DNA from 4 places in the Ensifer sp. PDNC004 genome. Region 4 is predicted to be linked to each of the others. Evidence: riboswitches for the same ligand, from Rfam matches in the RefSeq annotation. Region 4 holds a riboswitch; each other region holds the start of a gene.
What was found. A riboswitch is a leader RNA that binds a small molecule or an ion and turns the genes downstream of it on or off. The one in region 4 is predicted to bind cobalamin.

Region 1: it holds a riboswitch for cobalamin, as region 4 does, so the genes downstream of both, JVX98_RS30570 (ABC transporter substrate-binding protein) here and nrdH (glutaredoxin-like protein NrdH) in region 4, are expected to answer to the same signal.
Region 2: it holds a riboswitch for cobalamin, as region 4 does, so the genes downstream of both, JVX98_RS17965 (aromatic ring-hydroxylating dioxygenase subunit alpha) here and nrdH (glutaredoxin-like protein NrdH) in region 4, are expected to answer to the same signal.
Region 3: it holds a riboswitch for cobalamin, as region 4 does, so the genes downstream of both, JVX98_RS08025 (CbtB-domain containing protein) here and nrdH (glutaredoxin-like protein NrdH) in region 4, are expected to answer to the same signal.

The regions. Positions count from the first base shown of each region.
Region 1 is NZ_CP070354.1:479,601-481,794, forward strand. Features, by position in the region: gene JVX98_RS30560 (DUF899 domain-containing protein) at 1-123, opposite strand, end outside; gene JVX98_RS30565 (helix-turn-helix transcriptional regulator) at 317-640, shown strand; cobalamin riboswitch at 833-1,027, shown strand; gene JVX98_RS30570 (ABC transporter substrate-binding protein) at 1,177-2,193, shown strand; gene JVX98_RS30575 (iron ABC transporter permease) at 2,190-2,194, shown strand, end outside.
Region 2 is NZ_CP070353.1:1,986,904-1,989,097, reverse strand. Features, by position in the region: gene JVX98_RS17970 (DUF6656 family protein) at 1-383, opposite strand, end outside; cobalamin riboswitch at 701-902, shown strand; gene JVX98_RS17965 (aromatic ring-hydroxylating dioxygenase subunit alpha) at 1,006-2,194, shown strand, end outside.
Region 3 is NZ_CP070353.1:22,375-24,568, forward strand. Features, by position in the region: gene JVX98_RS08020 (CbtA family protein) at 1-492, opposite strand, end outside; gene JVX98_RS08025 (CbtB-domain containing protein) at 690-866, opposite strand; cobalamin riboswitch at 907-1,169, opposite strand; gene JVX98_RS08030 (TetR/AcrR family transcriptional regulator) at 1,168-1,860, opposite strand; gene JVX98_RS08035 (NAD(P)H-binding protein) at 1,965-2,194, shown strand, end outside.
Region 4 is NZ_CP070352.1:1,326,843-1,329,036, forward strand. Features, by position in the region: gene nrdE (class 1b ribonucleoside-diphosphate reductase subunit alpha) at 1-188, opposite strand, end outside; gene nrdI (class Ib ribonucleoside-diphosphate reductase assembly flavoprotein NrdI) at 158-574, opposite strand; gene nrdH (glutaredoxin-like protein NrdH) at 587-808, opposite strand; cobalamin riboswitch at 1,197-1,423, opposite strand; gene JVX98_RS05920 (acyl-CoA thioesterase) at 1,574-2,194, opposite strand, start outside.

The DNA of each region.
Region 1 (2,194 bases), on a different replicon from region 4:
ATAGTCCTTGTCGATCCTGACCATCGGCAAGCGCCGGCGCTCGGCACTCACTTCATCGCGTGCGCGGGTGAGTGCCTTCTCTCTGGCAATCTGTTGTTCGAGTGCGGCTTGCCACTCATCCATTGAAACGATCTTAGGCAGCATTCTCAATCATCTCCCTTTTGGGCGGTTTGCTTGAGGTGTCGGTGCAAGGCTGAACTCCGATCGACGGCATCCAGCCATCAGGCTCGGTTGGAGTGCTCGCGAAAGCTCGCAAACCGGTCTCATCGGCGCCGTCTCCGTTGCGTCCGGTTTCAATATGTTGTGAAAACATAACATGTCAAGCGAGCAGGACGAAGATCTGGTTTTCAAGGCATTGGCTCACCCGCGCAGGCGGTCGATGCTCGATCGTCTCAAGGGCGAGGCGCAGACCACGGGCATGCTCTGCGCGACCTTTTCCGACATGGATCGCTGCACCGTGATGCAGCATCTGAAGGTGCTGGCGGACGCCGACTTGATCATCGTCAGGCGGGCAGGACGCGAGCGCTGGAACTATCTCAATGCGCTGCCGATCAAGCACATTCACGAGCGCTGGATCAGCGACTATGCCGCCCATGTCGTGACCATTCTCGACCGGCTGAAGACTGGCCTCGAAGGGTAAGTCTGAAGATGGTGTGAATTAAGGATCACTTAAACAGTATTCATTTGCGTATAGTTTTCGACAATCGCCAATGTTCTCGCTATTTGAGGGGAGTGATATTTAGTGAAATTACGAGACGCGAAAGAATTTCTACCTTTCTTGGCAGGTGGTTTTGAAAGCGCCGCTTTCATGCTTGCGCTCCACTCGTTCGTTGAGTAGGGAATTCTCGTCGGTTTCCGAAAGGAAATAACAGGGAATTCGCCGCGGCTCGCCGCGAAACGAAACTGCCCCCGCAACTGTAGGCGGCCAGTCCTCTCTCGAAAAATGCCACTGGGCGATGGTCCGGGAAGGCCGAGAGGGAGCCAAGACCCGTCAGTCAGGAGACCTACCGACACCTGTAACTGAACAAGCCGGGCGGGGTGTCCGGGGAGGTTGTCGATGTCGTTGGTCGCGCCACAAGTGCCGGCTGTCGATGTTCTCTTGAACATCGGTTCGATCATTGCGTCCTGGCTCGTCCCCTCCGATCCGCGCGATCAACAGATCGGAGACAATGTGCCATGACCGCTTCGCGTTTCCTGCTTGCCGCCTCTGGCTTCGCCTTCTTCGCCACCGCCGCTGCTGCCGAACCCACCGCCTATCCGCTGACCCTGGACAATTGCGGCGAGACGATCACCTTCGACAAGGCACCGGCGACCTCGGCGACCGTCGGGCAGGCGGCAACCGAGGTTCTCTATTCGCTCGGCCTCGGCGACAAGGTTACGGGCACGTCGGTCTGGTTCAATGACGTGCTGCCGGAATTTGCCGAGGTCAATGCCAAGGTTCCGCGCCTGGCGGACAACGACCCGAGCTTTGAAAGCGTCGTCGCCAAGAAGCCGGGGCTCGTCGCCGTGCAGTTCGTCTGGCACGTCGGCCCCGAAGGGATCGTTGCGACCCGAACCCAGTTCCACGAAGTGGGAATTCCGACCTATGTCCTTCCGGCCGACTGCGTCGCCAAGGACAACTCGGTGGGTGTGGACGGCACGCGAAGCGCGCTCTTCTCGACTGACAGCATCCATCAGGGCGTGCGTGAACTCGCGCAGATCTTCGATGTTCAGGACAAGGGCGAGGCATTCGTCGCAGAACTCGCCAAGCGTGAGGCCGACGCCATCGAGCAGGCCAAGGCGCTCAATTTGAAGGATGTGTCTGCGGCATTCTGGTTCTCCAGCGCGGAGATGGACATCGATCCCTATGTGGCCGGTCGGAAGGGAGCGCCTGCCTACATGATGGATAAGCTCGGCATCCGCAACGTGGTCGGCTCGGACGAAGAATGGCCGGTCGTCGGTTGGGAAACGATCGCCAAGGCCAACCCCACCATGATCGTCATCGCCAAGATGGATCGCCGGCGCTTTCCGGCCGACGACTACCTGAAGAAGATCGAGTTCCTGAAGACCGATCCGGTTGCCAGCCAGATGGATGCGGTGAAGAACAACCGCATCGTCGTCATGGATGCGCACGCGATGGACGCCACGATCAGAACGGTTGCCGGCATCGAAGTTCTCTCAGCTGCGCTTAAGGATTTCGGGTTGGCGAAGTGAA
Region 2 (2,194 bases), on a different replicon from region 4:
TCGTGGCCGAGGTCACAGTAGAAGTTGGCGAAGTAGAAGGACCAGGTGATGTCCTTGGAGGGAGTAACCGGCGTGCGCGCCGCCGTCACGTGACAGTAGCCGAGATGCGGCCGGCCGACGAGCGTGCGGTGGAAGATCATCTTCGGGAACTGGATCGAGGTGTGAAACCCGTTGATCCGCTTATGGGTCGTGTCGCCGGCGGTGTTGAGCTTCTTGCCCGTCCTGTCCGCAACTTCCTCATAGCTCAGGTAGCGCCGCTCGCTCGGCACCCATTGCCTGCGATTGATCCGGCCCGTGCGCAGGAATTCGGTATGAACCGCCATCTTCGGCGGGATTGTCGGCGGCGCCTCGGCTGCCGCGTCGTAGTATCTCAACTTTGCCATGATCGTCAGCGCGCCATCTGCCTGCCTGCAGGACCTCTCTCGTCCGCCGGCTAGGCTAGCGGCTCATGGTTAATGAATGATTGCCTCCTGGCTGCATCATGAGCGTTCCCCATCTGACCGGATGTCGCAAACGGGCGAAGCTTTCCCGCGTCTGCGCCGCCCGCGCCACAAAAGGCGGCAAATGCCCAAGACGTGGGCTATCTATATGTTTGTAGTGTAAAAATTCTAAGACAGGCGCCGTTGATGGCGGTTTTTCCCGTGTCGTCATTCTGGAATTGGATGTCGCTATCCGGCAGCTGCCAGGGCGGTTTCCGCGATTACATATCCCTACTCAAGGTGCCGTTTTCGAAGAGAAGGCGGAGAATTGGGAAGCCGGTCAAATCCCGGCGCTGCCCCCGCAACGGTGGTGGAGCGAAAGCCTCGGCAAAGGCCACTGGACGGTTCGTCCGGGAAGGCGCCGGGCTGGTCCGAACGGACGGCTCCTGAGCCCGGAAACCAGCCTTGACGGACATAACCGTAACGGGTTGCGGCGGGCAGCCGGATCGGAGCCGACAACGCATGGGCGTGCGCCCATGCGGGTTCCTGTCCTGCCTCTCCAAGACATGGCGCATGAGGACAGGACATGGAAACCAGAAACGATATGCTTCGAAAGCTGAAGGGCCGGCGCGACGGCTACAGCCTCGATCGGGCCTTTTATATCGATCCCGACTACTATCGGCAGGATCTGGAAAACATCTGGTACAAGGATTGGCTGTTCATCGGCCATGACTGCGAGATCCCGCGGGCCGGCAATTATTTCACCGTCCAGGTCGGCGACTACCCCGTTGTCATCACCCGCGATCGCCAGGGTGCCATCCGGGCATTGCACAACTCCTGCCGCCATCGCGGCTCGCGCGTCTGCACGCAACAGAAGGGCTCCTCGGCCAAGCTTGTCTGTCCCTATCACCAGTGGACGTACGAGCTCGACGGCTCGCTGCTCTTCGCCCGGCAGATGGGCGAGGATTTCGACAAGGCAGCCCACAGCCTGAAGCCGATCCATTGCGAAACGGTCGGCGGCTACATCTTCATCAACTTGTCGGAAAAGCCGATGGATTTCACGGCGTTCCGCGAGATGGCCTTGCCCTATCTCGCGCCGCACCGGCTCGGCGAAACCAAGGTCGCGTTCGAAAGCACCATCGTCGAGAAGGGCAACTGGAAGCTCGTCTGGGAAAACAACCGCGAATGCTACCATTGCGCCGCCAATCACCCGGAACTCTGCCGCACCTATCCCGAAGCCCCGACCGCGACCGGGGTGCAGGGCGCCAAGGATGATCCCGTGATTGCCGAACATTGGGCTAAATGCGAGGCCGAAGGCTTGCCGAGCGAGTTCAGGATGTCGCCGACCGGCCAGTTCCGCGCCGCCCGCATGCCGCTCATCGACAATGCCGAAAGCTACACCATGTCAGGCGCGCGCGCCGTGAAGAGGGCGCTTTCGGCCGATGTTTCCCAGAGCCAGATCGGCACGCTTCTGATGTTCCACTACCCGACCACCTGGAACCATGTGCTCGCCGACCACGCCATCACCTTCCGTGTGCTGCCGCTCGGGCCTGAACTTACCCAAGTGACGACGAAGTGGCTGGTCAACAAGGATGCGGTCGAAGGCGTCGATTACAATCTCGAGGAACTGACGCATGTCTGGACCGAGACCAACGATCAGGATCGCCAGATCGTCGAAGAAAATGCCTTTGGCATCCGCTCGCCGGCCTATGAGCCCGGCCCGTATTCGCCCGAGCACGAAGGCGGCGTGATGCAGTTCGTCGAGTGGTACTGCA
Region 3 (2,194 bases), on a different replicon from region 4:
CAGTTCCGGCGGCAGGCCGATCGCCGGCAACATGTGCACGGCAAGCCAGCCGCAGGCGCCCCAGAGCGCGCCGTTCCGAAGCGTGATCGGGTAGCCGATCACCAGGCTGACGCCGGCGAGCAGCAGGCCGAAGCCGGAACCGGTGACGAGGTTCGCGATCAGCGTGCCGGAGAAGCGGCTCATGCCGAACATGATGCCGCCGTCCTCGTGCTCGCCCTCATGGGCATAGGCGGGCGTGATCGGCGACAGCGCGTCGAGCAAGGCGCCGAGCGGCGACACGGCCTTGAGCGACGAATGCTGGTCGTGGTTTTCCGCGGCAGGCTGTGCCGCACCCGGCTGGGCGGCGGGCTGTTCGGTGGGGGCCGGAGCCTCGCCTTCGAATTCTTCCGCATGCAGGATCAGCGGCGTGACGCGCAATTCCTGGGCGCCGGTCATGAAGACACCGGCAATCAATCCAGCCACGATCGCGGCCAGAAGCGTTCTGACAATCATCTTGAAATCCCTCGATAACGACAAAAGCCACGCGCTGCGGCGCGGTCCTTGAGCCTTCCCATTTTGCCTGTGCTGCGGATGGCTTTCGCACGCCGGAAAAACCGGAATGCAGACAAACCGACATCCGGCTCGGGCCGGATGCGTTCAGGTCCGCAGATTGTTCGATGCGGAACGTTGTTCACGTTCCGATGCATCGGTCAGTGGCAGGGGAAGCCGTAGGAGTGGCGGGTGTCGTGCGCCGTGTCGTGCAGCACGGCCGAGTTGGCAAGGCCGGCGCCGAAGACGAGGAATGCGCCGATGAAGAGCGCGATGACGCCAGCGGTCAGACGATCGCTGAGGGAGAGCGGGGTGCTCGAAATGGTAGACGTAGCCATGACAACCTCCGTGATGGCATCGGGAAATTCCCGGTTGGGCCCTATGCCCGCATCGAGTGGCAGGTTTCCTGGCTCACGGCGTTGGGCTCGATGCCCTCGATCTGCCTCGCCTTCCCAGCTCGGCCGCCCTCTCGCGGTCTTGCCAGTGGCTTCTTCCGGATCGCTCCGGAACGGTGGATCGACGTCGCTCTACAGTCGCGGGGTCGGCCGTGATTTGAATGCCCAGATTGGGTCCATCCGTCACATTCCCGTTTACTCCCGAAACACGTTCGCGTCCCGGGAACCAATCGATCCCAGATGATTAGGATTGTGTCATGGAGTTGTCAATTGAGTGCGCGCCGCCGCGCGGTCCATCCGCGACAAAATCCTTGATGGTCATGCGCTTGTAGGCCTCGACGATCTGGTCGCCCTCGGCGCGCTCGACCGAGACTGCAAGCCGCATTGTGCAGTCGCCGAGATGCATGATCAGGAAGGCGGCGCTGTCGATTTCCTCGCGCGGCGTCTCCGGCACAAGCCGGGCCCAGACATCGGCAAGCAGCTTTCCGCCGGCGCGGCTTTGCGCAAGGTCGATTTCGCGCAGCGCCTTGTCGGCCTGCATCGCCGACCAGATGTCGCGCATGACCGGCTCGGCGAGGAACATCTCGTAATAGATATCGAACAAAAGCGAGAAGGCGTCGCGCAGCTCGGCGATCGAGGTCACCTTGGCCAGTTCGGCCGCGATGCACTCGTTGCAGACCGCATTGTAGCGCTCGGCGAGCGTGCGCACGATTGCCGCCTTGTCGGGGAAGTACTGGTACAGCGAGCCAATCGAAATTCCAGCCTTTTCAGCGACTTCGCTCATGCGCATGGCGTCGCTGCCCTTTTCCTGGATGAGCGCCGTCGCGCAGGCGAGGATCTGCTCGACGCGCTCGCGACTGCGCTTCTGGCTCGGTGTCCGGCGCAGCGCAGGCTCGTCGTCGGCGGGAAGCGTGGCGGGGCTTGCATCTGGAATCATGAGTAATGCTCACATTTTGACTTGACTCCTAAAATACGAGGATTTATCACATTTGCAAATGTGAGAGATGCTCATATTTGTTGGTGGAACCTCAGGAGGAAACGATGTCTCAGAAGATCACACTGGTTTTGGGCGGTACCGGCAAGACGGGGCGGCGGGTGGCCGAGCGCGTTCGGGAGCGGGGCATAGCGGTCCGCATCGGTGCCCGTTCGGCGTCGCCTTCCTTCGATTGGACGGATGAGGTGACCTGGGCGCCGGTCCTTGAAAACGTCGATCGCATCTATGTCTGCTTCCAGCCGGATCTGGCGGTACCGGGCTCCGTCGAGGTGATCGC
Region 4 (2,194 bases):
CGCAGGTTATGGAAGAAGACCGTGTTCTGGTTGACGTGCTGGAGGAAGTATTGCTTCGCCGCCTGCCGGTCCTTGTCGAGCTGGATCTTCCCCTCCTCGTCGTAGAGGTTCAGCATCGCATTCAGCGCGTGGTAATCCAGCGCCGCTTCCGTCGCCTTCAGGGGGCGTTCGAGTGTTGTGACGTCCAAAATCGTTCCATCCCGTTTTTGACATTGGCGACGTCCTCGTCGGTTCCGAGCAGCTCGAACCGGTAGAGGTAGGGCACCCGGCACTTGTCCGAGATCACGTCGCCGGCGATCCCGTAGGTCGCGCCGAAATTGCTGTTGCCCGCTGCGATCACGCCGCGGATGTGAGAGCGGTTGCCCGCGTCGTTCAGGAAGCGGATCACCTGTTTCGGCACGGCACCTCGGCCATCGTCGCCGCAATAGGTCGGTACGATGAGCACATAGGGCTCCGAAACCGTAAGTGCATCCTTACTTTCTTTGAGCGGTATGCGGGCCGCGCGAAGGCCGAGTTTCTCGACGAAGCGATGGGTGTTTTCCGAGCGGCTGGAAAAATAGACGATCAGCCCCATCGCTTCTCTCCCTCAGGAAAGCGCGCTGATCATGTCCGGGCGGAACCCCGCCCAATGCCGCTCGCCGGCGACGACCACTGGAACCTGCCGATAGCCGAGACCCTGCACGAGCGCGAAACCGTCGGAATCCTCGGAGATATCGACGATGCGATAATCGATGCCCTGGCGGTCGAGCGCGCGGGTGGTGGCGGTGCATTGGACGCAGGCGGGTTTGCTGTAGACGGTGATCGACATGGGTTCCTCGTGAGGGGCTGGCAAATGGGCGCAAAAAATCGGCGGGTCGCGCGAACGCGAACCGTGGGCTTGACGATAGGGTACGAAACATCGCTCCCCGATCGCCTCGACCGGAGTGGATGTCGGCAAGCTGGCCCAAAATCGACTAGGCAGCCGGGCCGGCTCGTTCTGGTCGGGCGCTCTGGAATTTCCGCGGGTGCGGGCTCTCAGGACGCGGCCTTTCGATCAGGCGCGCAACAATGCGCACCCGTCCGCAGAAGGTGGATCTGAACTGGAAGAAACTGACATGACTTCACCCCGAAGCTTTCGACAGGCTGCCGGGGAGATGTCGAGACGATCGGGCAGGCTCATCCTGCCACGCACTCAACCCCTCCGGACACCCCGCCCGTGGACGTTTGTTGCTCGAGGCAGGTCTCCTGGCTTACGGGTCAAAGCTTTCATCCCGACCTTCCCGAGGCCTCATGCCTCAGTGGTCCAATTCCGGACAGTCGCTCGCCGTCTACAGTTGCGGGGGCAGCTACGGCATAGCCTGAGCGGAAACCCGCCGGCGCACCGTATTCCCGTCTTAGCTCCCAATCCTTGCGAATCGGAAGAACCTCGAACACTAGATATAGTAGTTCATCGCAAATCTGCGTCAATAGGTTCTATATGCTGGAGGCAGGGGTGCAGCGGTCTTTTCTTTTTCGGTGTGGATAACGGGGAGTAAATGGCGGGCGCGATCAATCCTGTGGACCGAGGGCGCCATGAGCGGCGCCCCCGGCTTGCTCAGGCGGCGAAGGCCGCAACCGGGCGGTTGCGGCTGTCGACGGCCACCATCACGAAAGTCCCGGTGACGGTCAGCACGCGCACGCCGCTGAGCAGTTCTTCCGACCAGAGCTCGACCTCGATCGTTGTGGAACTGCGTCCGGTCCGGGTGACCCGCGCCAGCGTATCGACGATCGTTCCGGCGGCGACACGCCGCTTGAAATCGCCACTGCAGGAGGCGAGCGCCATCAATTTTCCGGTCAGCCGGCTCGCGGCGACGAAGGCCGCCTTCGTCATCTGGGCGAGTGCATCGCCGCCGAAGAGCGCGCCGGCGCTGTTGGTCTGGCCCGGAAAAATGATGTCGGTCATGCCGACGAAATCGGCCGCGGGCACAGCTGGCGTGGGCTCGGCGAGCGGCGGAAGGTGCCAGTCGGCACCTTTGTCCTGCGGCATCCCAACCATGGTGAACTGTCCGCGTGAGCAAAGATCGCGGCCGCCGGTCGCAAGGTCTTCGGCCACCATCTCGACGTCGACGACCATCGAGAGCCGCCCGACGCGCACCGGGCGGCCAGAGAAACTGACGGTCTGGCCGATGCGGGCGGGTGCGCGAAAGTCGATCCGGTCGCAGGAGGCGGTGACGAA